Regions from separate parts of the Micromonospora sp. NPDC023888 genome, predicted to be linked through region 2. Evidence: riboswitches for the same ligand, from Rfam matches in the RefSeq annotation. Region 2 holds a riboswitch; each other region holds the start of a gene.
What was found. A riboswitch is a leader RNA that binds a small molecule or an ion and turns the genes downstream of it on or off. The one in region 2 is predicted to bind S-adenosylmethionine.
Positions count from the first base shown of each region.

Region 1 (5,832 bases), on a different contig from region 2:
CGAGGTGGCTCCGGCGACGCGTCCGGTCGGGGGTCGCCCCCGGAGTGGTCTGTCTGCCCGGGGTGTAGCGGAACCCGGCTCTGCGCTGATGTCGTGAACGATTCAGCTCCATAGCGTGCGCGGGTGGCAGGTCTCACCCGCCCCGCGAGCGCCGGGGGGCGAAGGGCGAGAGCTGGGGGCGGCGAAGCGGGAGCGTCAGGCCGGCGTGCGCGTGCCGAGGACCGCGTCCAGCAGGCCCGGGTAGAGCTTGTCCAGCTCGTCGCGGCGGAGTCGGACCAGGCGGCTGGTGCCGGCGGCCCGGGTGCGGGTCAGGCCGGCCTCGCGCAGCACCTTGAGGTGGTGGCTGCGGGTCGCCTTGGAGACGCCGAAGTCGAAGCTGCCGCAGGTCGCCTCGCCGCCCTCGACAAGCGCCCGCACGATCTGTAGCCGCACGTCGTCGGCGAGTGCGGCAAGCACTGTGGTGACCGGTACGTCGGTCAGGTCGGGTTCGTGCGGCTCCATGTGACCAGTGTAACCCTTGTTCGACAACTATCGAACAACACCCTATGGTCGGTGTCGTTGGTTCGACGATACTCGAACATTGGAGTTGACCATGCGACCCCGTGCCGCCGCCTATCCTCTGCTCGCCGTGCTCGGCTGGGGCGTGATGTTCCCGGTCCTGGCCAGTGCCCTGACCCGGGTCGACCCACTCAACCTGACCACCGCCCGCTACCTGCTCGCCAGCGTCGTCCTGGTCGCCATCCTGCTGCTGCGCGAAGGTGCCGGCGCGCTGCGCCACGGCGGCCGGACGGGCGAGATCCTGCTGCTCGGCGTGGTCGGCTTCGCCGGCTTCAACGTGCTCACCAACCTCGCGCTCGAACACGCCGCCCCGCAGCAGATCGCCCTCTTCGTGGCCACCACCCCGCTGATCACCCAGTTGGTCCGCTGGGCCCGTGACGGCGTACGGCCGAAGCCGCTCCTGCTGGCCCTCTCCCTGGTGGCGCTCCTCGGAGTCGGCCTGGTGATCACCCGCGGGAGCCTGGCCGGGCTCGGCCAGTTCGGTCTCGGTGGGCTGATGATGATCGGCGCGGTGCTCGGCTGGGGCATCTACACGCACGGTGCCAGCCGGTTCGGCGACTGGTCGCCGCTGCGCTTCACGACCCTGACCGCGCTCGCCGGCACGGCGGCCATGCTGGCCGCGAGCATCGGCGCGGACGCCGTCGGCTGGCAGCACGCGCCGGCCGCCGCCGACCTCGCGGCGGTCACCCCACAACTGGCGTACGCCGTGGTCATCGGCGCGGTGGTCGCGGTCCTGGCCTGGAACACCGGTGTGCAGCGGCTCGGTGCCGCCAACGCCGCGCTGTTCATGAACCTGGTCCCGGTCACCACCTTCGCGGTGCAGATCGCCCGCGGCTACCGCCCGGAGCCGATCGAGCTGGCCGGGGCCGCCATCACCATCGGTGCGCTTGTCGCCGCGAACCTCGCCACCAGGGCGCGGACCCGGCCTTCGCCGTCGCCGCGGTCGACCGCGATCACCGACCAGGTCGCGGTGGTCGACCCCGTCGCGGTGAGCGCCCGCTGACCCCACCCGCCGTCGTCCCACGCCCCAGCGGCGGGGGAGATAGCGGCGGCGCATCCGTGGCACGATGAGCCGCCTGCCCCTGCCACCGATCGTGCGGTCGGCCATCCAGCGAGGGGCATCGTCGTGACGTCGATCGAGAGCAGCCGATGAGCCCCGTGCAGCGCGCCGTGGTCGTCCTGGTGTCCGTCATGACCGGGCTCGTCCTCGTGTGGGGTGCGATATGGCTGGTCGCCGGGGACGGGCGGCCCACCGGTGGCGCCATCGCGGTCGCCGGCTGGATTCTGGTGGCGGTGCTTGTCGCCTTCGGTGCCGTGACGATCTATCTCGGGAAGCGCCGCCGCCGGTAACTGGCTGAGTTGCTCGGCTCACAGCGTGGGATCCGCGGTAGAGGCGGCGGACATAGTTGCCTAGACTCGACTGCACAACTGCATACCTCATCCAGAGGGGCTGAGGGATACGGCCCGACGACGCCCCGGCAACCACCCCGCGCGCTCATCGCTGAGCGACCCGCGGGGCAGGTGCCAATTCCGTCCCCGCCGCACGGTGCGATGTGGGGAAAGATGAGAGGACTCTCGACATGACGTCGACGCTCGCCGCCTCCGGCATCGACACCTCCGCCAGCCCCGCCCGCGCACTGGTCTGTCGTGCCTGCTCGGCCCGTTACCCGCTCGTCGCCCAGCACGCCTGCTACGAGTGTTTCGGCCCGCTTGAGGTCGACTACGACACCGCCGCACTGGCCACCGTCACCCGCGAGCAGATCGAGGCCGGCCCGGAGAACATCTGGCGCTACGCCGCACTGCTCCCCGCCGGTCAGGACCCGGCCACCCGGGTCACCCTCGACCCGGGGCTGACCCCGCTGGTGGCGGCCCCGCGCCTCGCCGCCGAGCTGGGCATCACCGCACCGCTGTGGGTCAAGGACGACAGCGGCAACCCGACCCACTCGTTCAAGGACCGGGTCGTCTCGGTGGCGCTCACCGCCGCGAAGGCGCTCGGTTTCACCCGGTTCGCCTGCGCGTCGACGGGCAACCTGGCCAACTCGGTGGCCGCGCACGCCGCCCGTGCGGGGGTGCCGTCGGTGGTCTTCATCCCCAGCGACCTGGAGCAGGGCAAGGTCATCACCACCGCCGTCTACGGCGGCGAGCTGGTCGCCATCGACGGCTCCTACGACGACGTCAACCGGCTCTGCGGCGAGCTGGTGGAGACCGACGAATTCGAGGACACCGCGTTCGTCAACGTGAACGTCCGGCCGTACTACGCGGAGGGGTCCAAGACCCTCGGCTACGAGGTGGCCGAGCAGCTCGGCTGGCGCATCCCGGCGCAGGTGGTCATCCCGATGGCCAGCGGCGAACTGCTCACCAAGATCGACAAGGCGTTCTCCGAGCTGGTGGAGATCGGCCTGGTCGAGGCGCCGGCCGGCGGCTGGAAGGTCTTCGGAGCGCAGTCCGCCGGCTGCAACCCGATCGCCGTCGCGCTGCACGACGACAGCGACACGATCATCCCGGTCAAGCCCACCGGCATCGCCAAGTCGCTGAACATCGGCGACCCGGCCGCCGGCGTCTACGCCCTGGAGGCGGTCCGCCGCACCGGCGGCTGGATGGAGTACGCCGACGACGACGAGATCCGCGCCGGCATCCGCGATCTGGCCCGCACCACAGGTGTCTTCGCCGAAACCGCAGGCGGGGTGACCGTGGCGGTGCTCCGCAAGCTTGTCGAATCCGGTCGGCTCGACCCGACGGCGGAGACCGTCGTGTTCAACACCGGCGAGGGTCTGAAGACCGTCGACGCGGTGGCCGGCCAGGTCGGACCGACCCACCACATCAAGCCCTCGCTGCGCGCCGCCCGCGACGCCGGCCTCCTCGGCTGACCCGGCCCGCCGGGTCGGCCCGTTGATCCACTCGGGTTCCTGGAAGCCGCGGTAATCGCCCGGCCCGGACACCCCGTTCTCAGGAAACCCGAGTGGATCAAACGTGTAACTGGGGTTTCGCTGTGAGTATGGAAAACCCGCCCCTGCGGACTTGACGGCAGGAACCGGACGGCGCAAGATGCTCCGTGCGGGAGGGCATTTCGCCGAAGACTTTTGAAGTTCTTGCGACCCAACGCCGGAGGCGTTGTGCGAGTGTCCCTCCCGACCACGTTCGATCGGGCCAGCGAATAATTCGCTGGCCCGATCGCTTTCCCGGGCGCACGCTCAGCGGCATGAGCATCACCATCGCGACGTTCGACGGCGCCGACCGAGCCGCCGTCGACGAGGCGTACCTGATCGGCGTGGCGGCCCACGACGTCGATCTGCCGGACCTCCCACCCTTCTGCCGGCGACGCTTCGACGCGTTGTTCCACACGCCGATGCCCGGCACCAGGTCGCTCTGGGCGCTGGCTCGGCTCGACGGGGTCCCGGCCGGTTACCTCCAGCTGGACCTGCCCTACCTCGACAACACCGACAACGCCACCGCCGAACTGACGGTGCATCCCGAGCTGCGGCGGCGGGGCGTCGGCCGGGCGCTGCACGAGCACGGGGTACGCCTCCTGCGCGAGAACGGCCGCAAGCGGGTGGTCGCGATGGCCGTCTCCGCGCTGCCCGACGGGCCAGCCCGAAGCGCGGCGGGCGACGCGTTCGCCGCCGCCACCGGCGCCCAGCCCGCCCTCACCGAGGTGCGTCGCCGGCTCGACGTCGACGCGATCGACCGGGTCGCGCTGCGGGCGGCGCTGGCCGAGGCCCGGCCGCGAGCCGAGGGCTACCGGTCGGTCTGCTGGCAGGGGGCAGCCCCGCAGGAGTACGTCGCCGACATCGCCTACCTGGACGGCCGGCTGCTCACGGACGCGCCGATGGGTGACGTGCAGTGGGACCCGGAGCAGGTGGACGCCGAGCGCATCCGTGGCAACGAACGGGCGTTGGACGCCAAGGGCCGGCGGTGCTACCACCTCGGGATGCTCCACGAGGCGTCCGGCCGGCTGGTCGCCTGGACCCTCCTGGACGTGGGCGCCTCCGCCGACTGGCACGCCTTCCAGCAGATCACCATCGTCGACCCGGATCACCGTGGGCACCGGCTCGGTCTCATCGCCAAGGCCGAGAACCTGCACCACCTGCTCACCCACGAGCCGGCCGTCCGGGTGATCGACACCTGGAACGCGACGAGCAACAGCTACATGGTGGCGATCAACGAGCAACTCGGCTTCCGCCCGGTGGACGCCTGGACCGACTGGCAGCTCACGCTCTGACCCGGCCGGTCACTCGTCCGGCCGTTCCCAGCGCTCGACCAGCTCGCAGATCGCGGCCTGGAAGTCGTCGTCAGGCGTGAACCGGTGGCCCTGCACCGGAGGGGGCACCGTGTCGGTCGGTGGGATGAGCAGCCCCTTCGGATCCCGTACCCGGCGGTCGACCCGGGCGGCAGGGTCGTCGGGTCCGTCGACGTACGGGGCGAACACCGGTCCGCCCACCGCGTCGGTGTACCGCCACAGGTTGATCCACCGCCAGGCCACCCGGCCGCCGACCTCGCGCAACATCTCGTCGCTGACGTACGCCGGGAAGATCCGCCGGTACCGGTTTCCGAGCGGGGCGCCGTAGGTGAGCAGGGCCACCCGCCGGCGGCAGCGGTCGGGGAGCTGGAGGATCGTCACCGCCGCGAGCACGCTGCCGTGACTCTGCCCGGACAGCACCACCGCGTTCCCGTCGGCGGTGAGCTGGCCGATCCGGCGGGCCAGCTCCGGGACCGCCCGCTCGACGTAGCACGGCGGGGCGAGCGGGTGTGCGGCACGCGGCCAGAAGGTGGCCAGCTCCCAGAGCACCCCGACCAGCCGGATCGCGCCGGATCGGTAGGCGACGAGTCCCATCACCGCGAGGACCGTGGCGAACAGCCCGATCAGCAGGGCGCCCAGGTCGGTCACGAAGATCACCGGACGGGCCAGCGACTCGCCGCCGAGTCTCAGCGCGAGCGCACCCGGGCCGGGACCGATCACCGAGAGCCCGGCCGCCGCCAGGGTGAGCAGTAGCAACACCACGTACGCGGCGGCCAGCATTGGCCCGAGCCGATCCGTCAGCCTGGCACGCACGATCACGTCCCGGACGGCCCGGGCCCGTTCGGGGGCCGCCCGGGACGCTTCCGGGTAGTCCCGCCGGACCAGATCCTCGGCCTCCCGACGCCGGCGATTCCGGCTGATCCGGGGTATGAGCAGGGCCGTCACGAGCACCAGGACCGTGGCGAGGGTGAAGCCGAGGGCTACCCAGCGGTAGGCGATCGGCGGCGACAGCGGTGGCGCCCCGGGCGGCAGCGGCC
Region 1 covers NZ_JBEZZW010000004.1:267,218-273,049, forward strand. Annotated here, with positions in the region: gene AB0F61_RS05820 (metalloregulator ArsR/SmtB family transcription factor) at 196-501, opposite strand; gene AB0F61_RS05825 (DMT family transporter) at 593-1,561, shown strand; gene AB0F61_RS05830 (hypothetical protein) at 1,708-1,908, shown strand; SAM riboswitch class I at 1,993-2,128, shown strand; gene thrC (threonine synthase) at 2,139-3,425, shown strand; gene AB0F61_RS05840 (GNAT family N-acetyltransferase) at 3,758-4,777, shown strand; gene AB0F61_RS05845 (hypothetical protein) at 4,787-5,832, opposite strand, start outside.
Region 1: linked by a shared signal. The riboswitch ahead of thrC (threonine synthase) and the one ahead of AB0F61_RS13165 (aminotransferase class V-fold PLP-dependent enzyme) in region 2 are both predicted to bind S-adenosylmethionine.

Region 2 (5,832 bases):
CCGGCCGGCGCTCGACCTGCTCGCCGCCCAGCTCGACGTCACCGCGGACGGGTTGCGCAGCCGGGACCGCGCCAGTGTCCAGCGGGCCCTGGATCGGCTGCGCAACAACAAGGATGAACTGAACACGTTGTCCGAGGCGATCGAGGGGGCGAAGGAGACCGCCACCCTCTCCCCGGCCCGCTGGCACCGCCGCAGCGAGTTGATCCACTACGCGGAGGCGGCCGACCCGATCGACCGGGCGATGCGCAACACCGGCACGCTGATCCGCCGGTCCGTCACGTTGATCGAGGACGAGGAGCCGGTGCCGGACCCGATGCCGGACGCGATCGGCCACCTCGCCGAGTCGGTCCGGCTGCTCAAACACGAGTTCGCCGCCGGCGAGGAACCGGAGAAGGCCCGGGAGCGGTCACTGCGCGCGGTCAGCGAGGCCGGGCGGGCGTACGGCGCCGGCGTCGGCTTCTCCGGCAGCGTGGTCGTCGCCCAGATCCGGACCACCGCCAGCGACCTGCTGGTGGCCTCCGGGATCGAGCAGGAGGAGGCGAACCGGTGGATCCGCACCGCCTTCGGGGAGCAGGAGCGGCCGATGGGTGAGCCGGCTGAGCCGGGCGGGGCGCCGAAACCACCGACCGCCCCGCCCGTCGGCTGACCGCAGCCGCCTCAGCCCAGCTCGGCGAGCGCCGTGAGCAGTTGGTCCACCTGGTCGACGGTGCTGCCCAGGCCGATGCTGGCGCGCAACGCCGTGGGCGGCAGGTCCCGTCGGCCGGTCCGTCCCGCCGCCTCGGCGAGCAGCCGCCGGGCCAGCGGGTGGGCACAGAACAACCCGTCGCGTACGCCGATCCGGTGCGCGGTGGACAGCCGCGCGGCCACGTCGGCGGAGTCCCAGCCGGCGACCACGAACGAGACGATGCCGACCCGGGGCGCGTCCGGGCCGAAGGTGCGCAGCTCCACCACGTGCGGCAGCGCCTCGATGCCGGCCCGCAGACGCGCCAGCAGCGCCTGCTCGCGGGCGGCGAGCGCGACCCGGTCCGCCGCGCCGAGCGCCGCGCACACGGCCGCCAGCGCGACCGCGCCGAGCAGGTTCGGGGTGCCACCCTCATGCCGGGCCGGACCGGTTGCCCAGGTCACGTCGTGGGTGGCCGGGCCGACGTGGCTGGTGGCGCCGCCACCCGCCAGGTACGGCGGGGCGGCGTCCAGCCAGTCCGCCCGGCCGATCAGCACGCCCGCACCGAACGGCGCGTACAGCTTGTGGCCGGACACGGCCAGGTAGTCGACGTCGAGCGCGAGGAGGTCGACCGGGGCGTGCGGGGCTAGCTGCGCGGCATCGAGCACGATCCGGGCACCGTGCCGGTGCGCCACCCGGGCCAGCTCGGCGACCGGCCACCGCTCACCTGTCACGTTGCTCGCACCGGTAACCGCGACCAGCACCGGCAGCGCCGGGCTGTTGCCCCGGCGCAGCTCGGTGAGGGCGGCGGCAAGGTCGCGTACCGCCCCGGCGGGATCGGCGGGCACCGGCAGCCGCACCGAACCGCGCGGCCAGGGCAGCAGGTTGGCGTGGTGCTCGCCCGCGAAGGTGACCACTGTGGTGCCGGCCGGCAGCGACCGCGCCAGCAGGTTGAGCGCGTCGGTGGTGTTGCGGGTGAAGATCACGTGATCGTCGGCGCGGACGCCGAAGAAGTCACCTACCGTCTGCCGGGCCTGCTCGTAGGCGAGGGTGCAGCGCCGCGACAGCGCGCCCGCGCCACGATGCACGCTGGCGTACCAGGGCAGCAGCTCAGCCACCGCGTCGGCGGCGGCCCGCGCGCACGGTGCGCTCGCCGCGTAGTCCAGGTTGATCTCACCCGGCACGCCGAGGACGTCGAGCGGCGCCGACGACGCGGGCGCGACGGCGGGCAGGGCGGGCAGCGAGGGAACGAGGGTGACGGACATGCCGGAACCTCCGGGGTCAGGGACCCCGGGTGCGGCATCGGGACGGGGTCCGCGCTTGCCCAGCACACCGATCGGGCTGGGCCCGGTCATCACCCGGGGCACCCCACCGCGAACTCGACGAGGGTTGCCGGCCAGCAAGCCGGGGCTGAACGCTGGCACTCGTGACCTGTCGGCAGCATAGCGGCAACCGAGGCGACCGGACCAGCCGGCGGAGGATGGCTACGCTGACCGCATGGCCGACACCCCGCCCGGTACGCCCCTGCCGTCGTCGCCCGCGCCCGCGGCCCCGTCCGTCGGCCAGGCGCCCCGGATGCCGCTGCGCCGGCCGGGCCGGCGGCGTTTCCTGGCGTTGGCCGGGGTGGTGGTGCTCATCGCCGCCTGCGCGGTGTTCATGGTCTTCACGCTCGGCCGGTCGCTCGGCGTGCAGGCCCTGCTGATCGGGGTGGCCGCCGCCATCCTGCCGGTGCCGGTGCTTGTCGCCTGCTTCCTCTGGCTGGACCGGTACGAACCGGAGCCGTTGAAGTATCTGATCTTCTGCTTCGCCTGGGGCGCGTTCGTCTCCACCGCCGCCTCGCTCACGGTCAACGACTTCGCCGCCAACCGGTTCGCCGACTGGGGGCTGCCCGACGCGCTCACCGGTGTGCTTGTGGCGCCGTTCATCGAGGAGTTGACCAAGGCGCTGGGCCCGATCCTGCTGCTGGTCTTCCGGCGGCGGGAGTGGTCCGGGATCACCGACGGCCTGGTCTACTGCGGCCTGTCCGCTGTCGGTTTCGCCATGGTGGAGAACATCCTCTACCTGGGTGGGGTGGGCTTCGCGTCCGGAGCCGACCGGTACGGCCCGGTGACCGGCATCAACCAGGTCATCGCGATCTTCATCCTGCGGATCCTGCTGTTCGGGTTCGCCCATCCGCTCTTCACCTCGATGACCGGTGTGGGGCTGGGCATCGCGGCGCGGACGGCCGACCGGCGGGTCCGGGTGCTCGCCCCGGTCGCCGGCCTGCTGCTGGCGATGATGTTGCACGGCACGTGGAACCTGCTGCCCACGCTGACCCAGGCCACCGGCGAGCCGTTGATCATGCTGTACGGCTTCCTGGGCCTGATGGTGCCGGTCTTCTTCGGCACTGTGGGTTTCGCGGTGTGGCTGCGCGCCTGGGAGGGGCGGCTCACCGAGCGGACCCTGCCGGACTACGTACGCGCCGGCTGGCTGAGCCCGCCCGAGGTGGCCGCGCTGAGCAGTCTGGGCCGGCGGCACGCGGCCCGCAGTTGGGCGCGGCGGGTGGCCGGCGACGCCGGGGTGCGGGCGATGCGCGGGTACCAGTCCGCCGCCACCCGATTGGCCCTGCTGCGCGACGGCTCGCTGCGCGGCCTGGATCGCAAGCCCGCCGACCAGGAACGGACCGCGCGGGAGGAGCGGGAGTTGCTCGACGCGATCGGCGCGTACCGGTCGTTCTTCGTCGGCCGGGACCCGCAGGCCCCGACGGGGGTCTGGGACGGCAGCCGCTACCACCTGCGCTTCCCGGACGGTACGCAGCGTCCGGTGGACGCGCCGGACGAGCCGGTGGTGCCGATCCCGGTGGTGCTGGCCCCGGCGCCACCGCCTCCGGTGGGCTATGCCCCGCCCGGCTGGCCCGGCCTGCGCTCGACGGCGCCGTGGCCGCCGGGTCACCCCTGACGGCGGGCGCCGGCCGGCGGCGTCAGGTCATCAGCGAGGTGAGAAAGTCACCGAAGCCCTGGAACATCGCCATCAGCGCAGCCCCGATGGCCTTGAAGATCTGTGCGGCACCGTCCGGCCGGAAGGCCATGAAGTAGATCAGGAACGCGACACTGCCCCAGGTCAACAGCTTCTTCACGAATACTGGCATCGTCCCTCCCCAGGGCCACGGTCGCCGGATGGCTTCCCGTCGTGCGGCCCGGCAAACGATGCGCGGCGCGGCCCGGTGGCCGGGGGGTAGGTCAGAGGTAGAGGCCGGTGGGGTCGTTCTCGATCCGCTCGGCGGCCACCGCGTGCACGTCGCGTTCGCGCAGCAGCACGTACCCGCGGCCGTGCAGCTCGACCTCGGAGCGGTCGTCCGGGTCGAAGAGCACCCGGTCGCCGGAGACGATGGCGCGCACGTTCGGCCCCACCCCGACCGCGGTGGCCCAGGCGAGGCGCTTGCCGACCTGGGCGGTCGCCGGGATGACGATGCCGGCGGTGGAGCGACGCTCGCCCTCGCCGCCCTCCATCCGCACGAGTACGCGGTCGTGCAGCAGGCGGATCGGCAGGCCGGCGTCCAGATCATTGTCGGCGGTCACGCCGCAGACGCTACCGTGTGGCCGACGGCGGGTCCGCTTGTGGTTACGCCGGTGGTGGTCTGGGCATTGTGTGGCGGAACTGCCCTACGGTGTCGGGAACGGACGTATGCTGTCCGACCTGTTGTCGTGGGCGGGCCGGTTTCACTGCCAGGAGGTGCGCTTGAGCCGCTTCGAGCGGGTACGCGGGCGGCTTCGTCGCGCCTACCAGGCGCGACAGGAGTCCGCATCCGCGCGCACCGACGAGGGCGTGGCGGGTGATGCGGTGAGCGACGTGTCGGAGGCGACCCAGGTGGCGTCGCCTGCCGTTCCCGGACCGGCCGCGCCACCGACGGCCACCGTCGTCGGCGCGGAACCTCCGGTGGACCTGCACAGCTCGACCTCCAGCCGAGACGACGCCGACGTCCCGCACGGGCTGCGGATCGCCGCCGCCTGGTGCTGGCGGCTGATCGTGATCGGTGTGGTCGCCTGGGCCCTGCTCAGGATCGTCAGCACCGTCAAGATCGTGATCATTCCGCTGGCCATCGCGCTGCTGCTCTCCGCACTGCTCGCGCCGGCGGTGGGTTGGCTGCTGCGGGCGCGACTGCCCCGGTCGCTGGCGACGGCGGTGGTGCTGGTCGGCGGGCTCGCCGCGGTGATCGGCACGCTGACGCTCGTGGTGAACGAGTTCATCAGGGGTGTGCCGGAGCTGAGCGAGAAGTCCTCGGAGGGCGTCCGACAGATCCAGAACTGGCTGAAGACAGGTCCCCTGCACCTCTCCGACACCCAGCTCGACCGCTACATCGACGAGGCCCAGGCCTGGATCAACGACAACACCTCACGGTTCACAAGCGGTGCCCTGAGCACCGCGGCCACGCTCGCGGAGGTGCTGACCGGCACGCTCCTGGTGCTCTTCGCGACGTTCTTCTTCCTGCGCGACGGCAACCGGATCTGGCGCTTCCTGGTCCGACTGTTGCCGGTCGCGGCTCGGTGGAAGGTCGACGACGCGGGTCGCGCCTCCTGGCACACGCTCGGCGCCTACGTACGAGCGACAGTCCTGGTGGCCTTCATCGACGCGGTAGGCATCGGCATCTTCCTCGTCGTCTTCGACATCCCGTTCGCGTTCCCGCTCGCCGCGCTGGTCTTCCTGGGCGCGTTCATCCCGATCGTCGGCGCGGCGCTCTCCGGTGGCGTGGCGGTGCTGGTGGCGCTCGTCGACAGCGGCCCGGTCACCGCGTTGATCATCCTGGGGGTGGTGATCGGTGTGCAGCAGGTGGAGGGGCACGTGCTCCAGCCGCTGATCATGGGACGAGCGGTCGCCCTCCACCCGCTCGCGGTGATCATCGGCATCGCCGCCGGTGTCGTGCTGGCCGGCATCACCGGTGCGCTGGTCTCCGTGCCGCTCATCGCGGTGCTGAACACCGCCGTCCGCCGGCTCGCCGCCCGGAGGGTCCCGGACACCCCACCCGACGCCGTGGTCGTCGCCTCCCAGGCACCCTGACCCGCGCCCCCGCCGGGTCAGGACTTCGCGAGGCGTTGCAGGGCGCCGCGGGCCACCTCGGGGCGGGTCGTGTACCAGAAAGGCGGCAGCGAGCGGCGCAGGAACGGCCCGTAGCCACGGGCCGTCTCCAGCCGGGA
Region 2 covers NZ_JBEZZW010000011.1:181,891-187,722, reverse strand. Annotated here, with positions in the region: gene AB0F61_RS13170 (FUSC family protein) at 1-646, shown strand, start outside; gene AB0F61_RS13165 (aminotransferase class V-fold PLP-dependent enzyme) at 658-1,926, opposite strand; SAM riboswitch class IV at 1,973-2,093, opposite strand; gene AB0F61_RS13160 (PrsW family intramembrane metalloprotease) at 2,159-3,598, shown strand; gene AB0F61_RS13155 (hypothetical protein) at 3,621-3,788, opposite strand; gene AB0F61_RS13150 (co-chaperone GroES) at 3,880-4,218, opposite strand; gene AB0F61_RS13145 (AI-2E family transporter) at 4,325-5,695, shown strand; gene AB0F61_RS13140 (ATP-dependent DNA helicase) at 5,713-5,832, opposite strand, start outside.

Region 3 (5,832 bases), on a different contig from region 2:
CACCGACTTCATCATCACCATCACCCTGTCGGCCGCCGACGCGACCGCGCACATCGACGAGAACCCGTTCTGGCCGAGTGGGCTCAAGGGGCACGAGGTGCTGGTCACCCTGTTGCTCGTGTCGCTGCTGGGGGCGGTGTTCCTCAAGGGTTTCACCGAGGCCATCGGGATCGCCGTCGTCCTGGTCGCGGTCTACCTGACGCTGAACGCGGTGGTGGTGGCCGACGCGCTGTGGCGGGTGGTGACGCATCCCAGCGCGGTCGAGGACTGGACCACCACGCTCACCACCGGGCACGGCGATCCCTGGCTGGTGGTCGGGCTGTCGCTGCTGGTCTTCCCGAAACTGGCGTTGGGCCTGTCCGGCTTCGAGACCGGGGTGGCGGTGATGCCGAGCGTGCGGGGCGACCCGCAGGACTCGGAGGCTCGACCGCTGGGCCGGATCCGCGGCGCGCGCCGACTGCTCACCACCGCCGCGGTGATCATGAGCGTCTTCCTGATCACCAGCAGCGTGACGACCACCATCCTGATCCCGGCGGAGGACTTCCGCCCGGGTGGGCCGGCGAACGGCCGGGCGCTTGCCTACCTGGCGCACCAGCACCTCGGGGAGGTGTTCGGCACCGTCTACGACCTGTCCACAATCGGGATCCTCTGGTTCGCGGGAGCGTCGGCGATGGCCGGTCTGCTCAACCTCGTCCCCCGCTACCTGCCCCGCTACGGCATGGCACCGGCCTGGGCGCGGGCCGTCCGGCCGCTGGTGCTGGTCTTCACCACGGTGGCCTTCCTGATCACTGTCGTCTTCGAGGCCAGCGTGGACGCGCAGGGTGGCGCGTACGCCACGGGTGTGCTGGTGTTGATCACCTCGGCGGCGACGGCGGTGACGCTCGCGGCGGCCCGGCGGCGTCAGCGCGGTCGCACCATCGCGTTCGGCGTCATCGCCGTGGTCTTCGTCTACACCACACTGGCGAACGTGGTGGAACGCCCCGACGGCGTCAAGATCGCGGCCTGTTTCATCGGCGGGATCATCGTGGTCTCGCTGCTGTCCCGGGTCTCCCGGGCCTACGAGCTGCGGGTGGACCGGGTCGAGTTGGATCCGGTCGCCACCCGGATGATCGACGAGCGTGCCGGACGGCGCATCCGGCTCGTCGCCCACGAGCCCGACCGGCACGACGAGGCCGAATACCGCGCCAAGTTGAAACAGACGATGGCGGACAACGACTTCCCCGACGACAGCGACGTGATCTTCGTCGAGGTGCACGTCACCGACCCGTCGGACTTCGAGACCGAACTGCTGGTACGCGGCGGCCTGGCCGACGACCGCTTCGCGGTGCTCAGCCTGACCAGTTCCTCGGTGCCCAACGCGCTGGCCGTGCTGCTGCTGGAGATCCGCGACCGGACGGGGCGGCGACCGCACATCTACTTCGAGTGGAGCGAGGGCGGCCCGACCCGCAACTTCCTGCGCTACCTGGCGTTCGGGCAGGGCGCGATCGCCTCGGTCACCCGGGAGATCCTGCGCCGCCAGGAACCCGACCCGTGTCGCCGGCCGCACGTGCACGCTGGCTGACCTGCGGCCGGGCACCCGTTGGGCACGGTGAGCGTGGTCATAACGACTGGACGTTCCGCCCGGGCGTACTGCTAACCTCGCCGCAGGTCATGAGTGCCAGCGCGAAGCCCCGGCTCGCTGGCCGGCAACCCTCCTCCGCGGTGGGGTGCCCCGGGTGAAGACCAGGCACCGGCACGACGTCGGTGCAAGCGTGGCCTGGCACCCAGGTCAGCACAGACCCGGGAGAACCATGCACATCCTCGGCACCGCCCCACCGACCGACGTCGCGGAACTCCGCGGCGGTTGGCCCGCGCCGGCACTGACCCGGCGACGGCACGTGGACATGATGCGAATGTGCAGCGCCGCCTGTCGCGGCACCACGCACTAGCGCACCCCTTCCCGCACTTCTTCCCACCGGTACGCCCATCGGGCGTGCCGTCGGTGGCGCACGCCTGTGCGCGCCGAGACACCAGCCTTCGGAGACACCCGTGCGATTTCTTCCCGCCCTGACCCGAGCCGCCGCCCTGGGCGCGGCAACCATCCTGGCCGCCACCGCGCTCACCGCCTGCGGCGACGACAGCTCGTCCGATGCCACCGCCAACCCGTACGGTCTGGCCCAGCCGGGCGTGCTGCGGGCTGGCACCCTGACCGACGCCCCGCCGAACGTCTTCCTCAAGGACGGCAGGTTCACCGGCTTCGACAACGACCTGCTGACCGCCGTGGCCGGCAAGCTCGGCCTCACTGTGGAGTTCGTCGGCACCGACTTCTCCGCGCTGCTCTCCCAGGTCAACAACCACAAGTTCGACGTCGGCAGCTCCTCGATCACCATCACCGAGGCGCGCAAGAAGACAGTCGACTTCGGCAACGGCTACGACTTCGGCTACTTCGGCCTGGACGTTCCGGCCGGTTCACCGATCACCGGCTTCGACCAGCTCACCGGCAAGCGGGTCGTGGTGGTGCAGGGCACCGTGCAGGACGACTACGCCACCGGCAAGCAGCTCGACCCGGTGCGGGTCCCGGACTACAACGGCGCGATCAACCAGCTCAAGGCCGGCACCGCCGACGCGTGGATCGCCCCGGCCGAGATCGGCGAGAAGTCGGCCGCCGACAGCAACGGCAAGATCACCGTGGCGGCCAAGCAGCTCAGCCCGGCTCCGACCGCGTACGCCGTGGCCAAGGGCAGCGACAAGCTGCGCGAGGCGCTGAACAGGGGCCTCGACGAGGTCATCGCGGACGGCACGTGGAGCCGGTTGCAGACGCAGTACTACCCGGGCCGGCCGATCCCGGCGGACTTCAGGCCGGGCAGCGGCACGGTGCCGGCACCGACCGCGTCGGCGTCGGCCGCGTCCTGAACCGGTGACGAGCGAGCGGGGCGGTAGGAGAGGCGACCGATGGATCCGTTGAGCACCCTCTGGGAGACCTTCTTCGACGCCGACGCGATGCGCGAGGCGCTGCCCGAGATGCTGACCGTCGGGCTGCCCAACACGCTGATCCTGGCGGTCTCCGCCGCCCTGCTCGGCTCGGTGCTGGGCCTGCTGTTGGCCGTCGCCGGCATCTCCCGCAGTCGGTGGCTGCGCTGGCCGGCGCGGGTCTACACCGACGTGTTCCGAGGGCTGCCGGCGGCCGCGACGATCCTGCTGATCGGCGTCGGGCTGGCCCCGCTGGGCATGGAGGTCTGGGGGCCGGACCCCTACCCGTTGGGAATCCTGGCGCTGTCGCTCATCGCGGCCGCGTACATCGGGGAGATCTTCCGCTCTGGCATCCAGTCGGTGGAGGCCGCCCAACTGGAGGGTGCCCGTGCTCTCGGCTTCTCCTGGGCCGACGCGATGCGGCTGGTGATCATCCCGCAGGGCATCCGGCGGGTGCTGCCGGCCTGGGTGAACCAGCTCATCGCCCTGATCAAGGACTCCAGCCTGGTCTACTTCCTCGGCCTGGTGGCAAGTCAGCGGGAGCTGTTCCGGATCGGGCAGGACTACGCAGCCACCACCGGCAACGAGTCGGCGCTGCTGCTGGCTGGGCTCTGCTACCTGGCCCTCACCGTCCCCCTGACGCACGTCGTCAACTGGATCGACCGGCGGCTGCGCAACGGCCGGGCGGCAACCACACCGTCCGACGAGGACGAGGACGACGACACCACATCGGCGTACGCCGCGACGGAAGGACACCGGCGATGACCACAGTGACGACCACCTCGGTCAGCCTCGACGTCCGCGATGTGCACCTCGCCTTCGGACCGAACCGGGTGCTGCGCGGCGTCGACCTCACGGTGCCGCGCGGTGCGACGGCCTGTGTGATCGGCCCGTCCGGGTCGGGCAAGTCCACCCTGCTGCGCACCATCAACCGGCTGATCGAGCCGGACCGTGGCGACGTGCTGCTCGACGGGCGCAGCGTGCTGTCCGACGACCCGGACGCGCTGCGACAGCGGGTGGGCATGGTCTTCCAGCACTTCAACCTCTTTCCGCACCTGAGCGTGCTGCGCAACGTCACCCTCGCGCTGCGTCGGCTCCGCAAGCTCGGCGCGGACGAAGCGGAGACCGTCGCGCGGGACCACCTGGAGCTGGTGGGGTTGGCCGGCAAGGCCGACGCGCGGCCGGCGCAGCTCTCCGGTGGTCAGCAGCAGCGGGTGGCGATCGCCCGGGCGTTGGCGCTGCGCCCCGAGGTGATGCTCTTCGATGAGGCCACCTCGGCGCTCGACCCGGAGTTGGTCAAGGGCGTCCTCGGGGTGATGGCCGACCTGTCCGCCGCCGGCATGACCATGGTGGTAGTGACCCACGAGATGGGCTTCGCCCGGCAGGTCGCCGACACCGTCGCCTTCATGGACCGGGGCGTGGTGTTGGAGTCCGGCCCACCCGAGGCGATCTTCGAGCGGGCCGAGCATCCTCGGCTGCGCCGGTTCCTCGCACAGGTGCTCTGACCCAGCGCCGCCGCCTATTCGTTGGGCCCGCGCCCCAGCAGCCGAATCTCCTCGTTGTCCAGCGCGGCCTGGAGCTCCTGAAGCACGAGGTCGTCGATCTCCCGGTTGTCCCGCAGTCGGGTGATCTCCCGTCGCTTGTGGGCGAGGACGCCGAGGCGCAGCCGATGTTCCAGGCGACGTTCCTCGGCGGTGTTCCCCCCGGTCTCGTTGACGTCCGCCAGGTGCCGTTGGTACTCGGCCTGCAACCGGCGCACCGCCTCCTCGCGGGCACCGACCTCGGCGGCGACCTGCGGCAGGGCGGCCAGCCCCGCCTCGGTGGCCCGCCGCCGGGCATGCCTGGTCTCGTCCACGCGTTCCGGGTCACCGGTCAGCCCCGCCCAGCGCACCACCAGCGGCAGGGTGGTGCCCTGGAGGAGCATGATCAGCACGATCACCAGCGCGGTGACGAAGATGATCAGGTCACGTTCGACCACCGGTTGACCGGCGACCGTCATCGTCGGGACGGCCAGTGCGGCGGCGAGCGACACCGCGCCCCGGAAACCGGACCAGCCGCCCACGGTCCCCACCCGCCAGCCGGACGGACCCCCGCCGTCGTCCACCATCCGGCGACGCCGCAGCCGCGCCGACTGGGAGGTGAGGTAGATGAAGAGCAGCCGGGTGGAGACGACGACCAGGGTGACCACCACGACGATCACCAGCGCCCGTTGCGGCGAGGTGCTGGTGATGCCCCGCACCGCCCGGGGGATCTGCGTGCCGAGCAGGACGAACAGCCCGCCGTTGATCAGGAACGTGGTCAGGTCCCAGAACGCGTACGCCAGCACCCGGGACCGGGCGCGGATCACCCGCGGGCCGGCGTAGGCCAGCACCAGCCCGGCGACCACCACCGCCAGCACCCCGCTGGCGTGCACGGTGTCGGCGAGCAGGAAGGCCCCGAACGGTGTCAGCACACTCAGCGCGCCCTCGCGCAGCGGATCGTCGAGCCGCTTGCGGATCAGCACCACGGCGGCACCCACCAGCAGACCGGCGAGTACGCCGCCGACGCTGGCGCCGACGAACTCCTCGCTGACGCCCAGCACGCCCGGCTTCGCACCTCCGGTGAGCAGGCCCACGGCCACTGCGAAGACCACGAGCGCGGTGCCGTCGTTGATCAGGCTCTCCGCGTGCAGGGTGGTGAGGAGCTTCCGGGGCAGCCGTTTGGCCAGGCCGGTGACCGCTGCGGCGTCGGTTGGCGCGAGGACCGCGCCGAGCACCCAGGCGGCGGCGGAATTCACGCCGAACGCCTGCGCGGTGAACGACACCGTCACCATGGTGAGCACCACGAGCACCACGGCGAGCAGCCCGATCACCGGCAGGTTGGCCCGGATCTCGCGCAGGCTGA
Region 3 covers NZ_JBEZZW010000003.1:229,596-235,427, forward strand. Annotated here, with positions in the region: gene AB0F61_RS04095 (amino acid transporter) at 1-1,561, shown strand, start outside; SAM riboswitch class IV at 1,647-1,758, shown strand; gene AB0F61_RS04100 (ABC transporter substrate-binding protein) at 2,029-2,892, shown strand; gene AB0F61_RS04105 (amino acid ABC transporter permease) at 2,932-3,714, shown strand; gene AB0F61_RS04110 (amino acid ABC transporter ATP-binding protein) at 3,711-4,454, shown strand; gene AB0F61_RS04115 (Na+/H+ antiporter) at 4,469-5,832, opposite strand, start outside.
Region 3: linked by a shared signal. The riboswitch ahead of AB0F61_RS04100 (ABC transporter substrate-binding protein) and the one ahead of AB0F61_RS13165 (aminotransferase class V-fold PLP-dependent enzyme) in region 2 are both predicted to bind S-adenosylmethionine.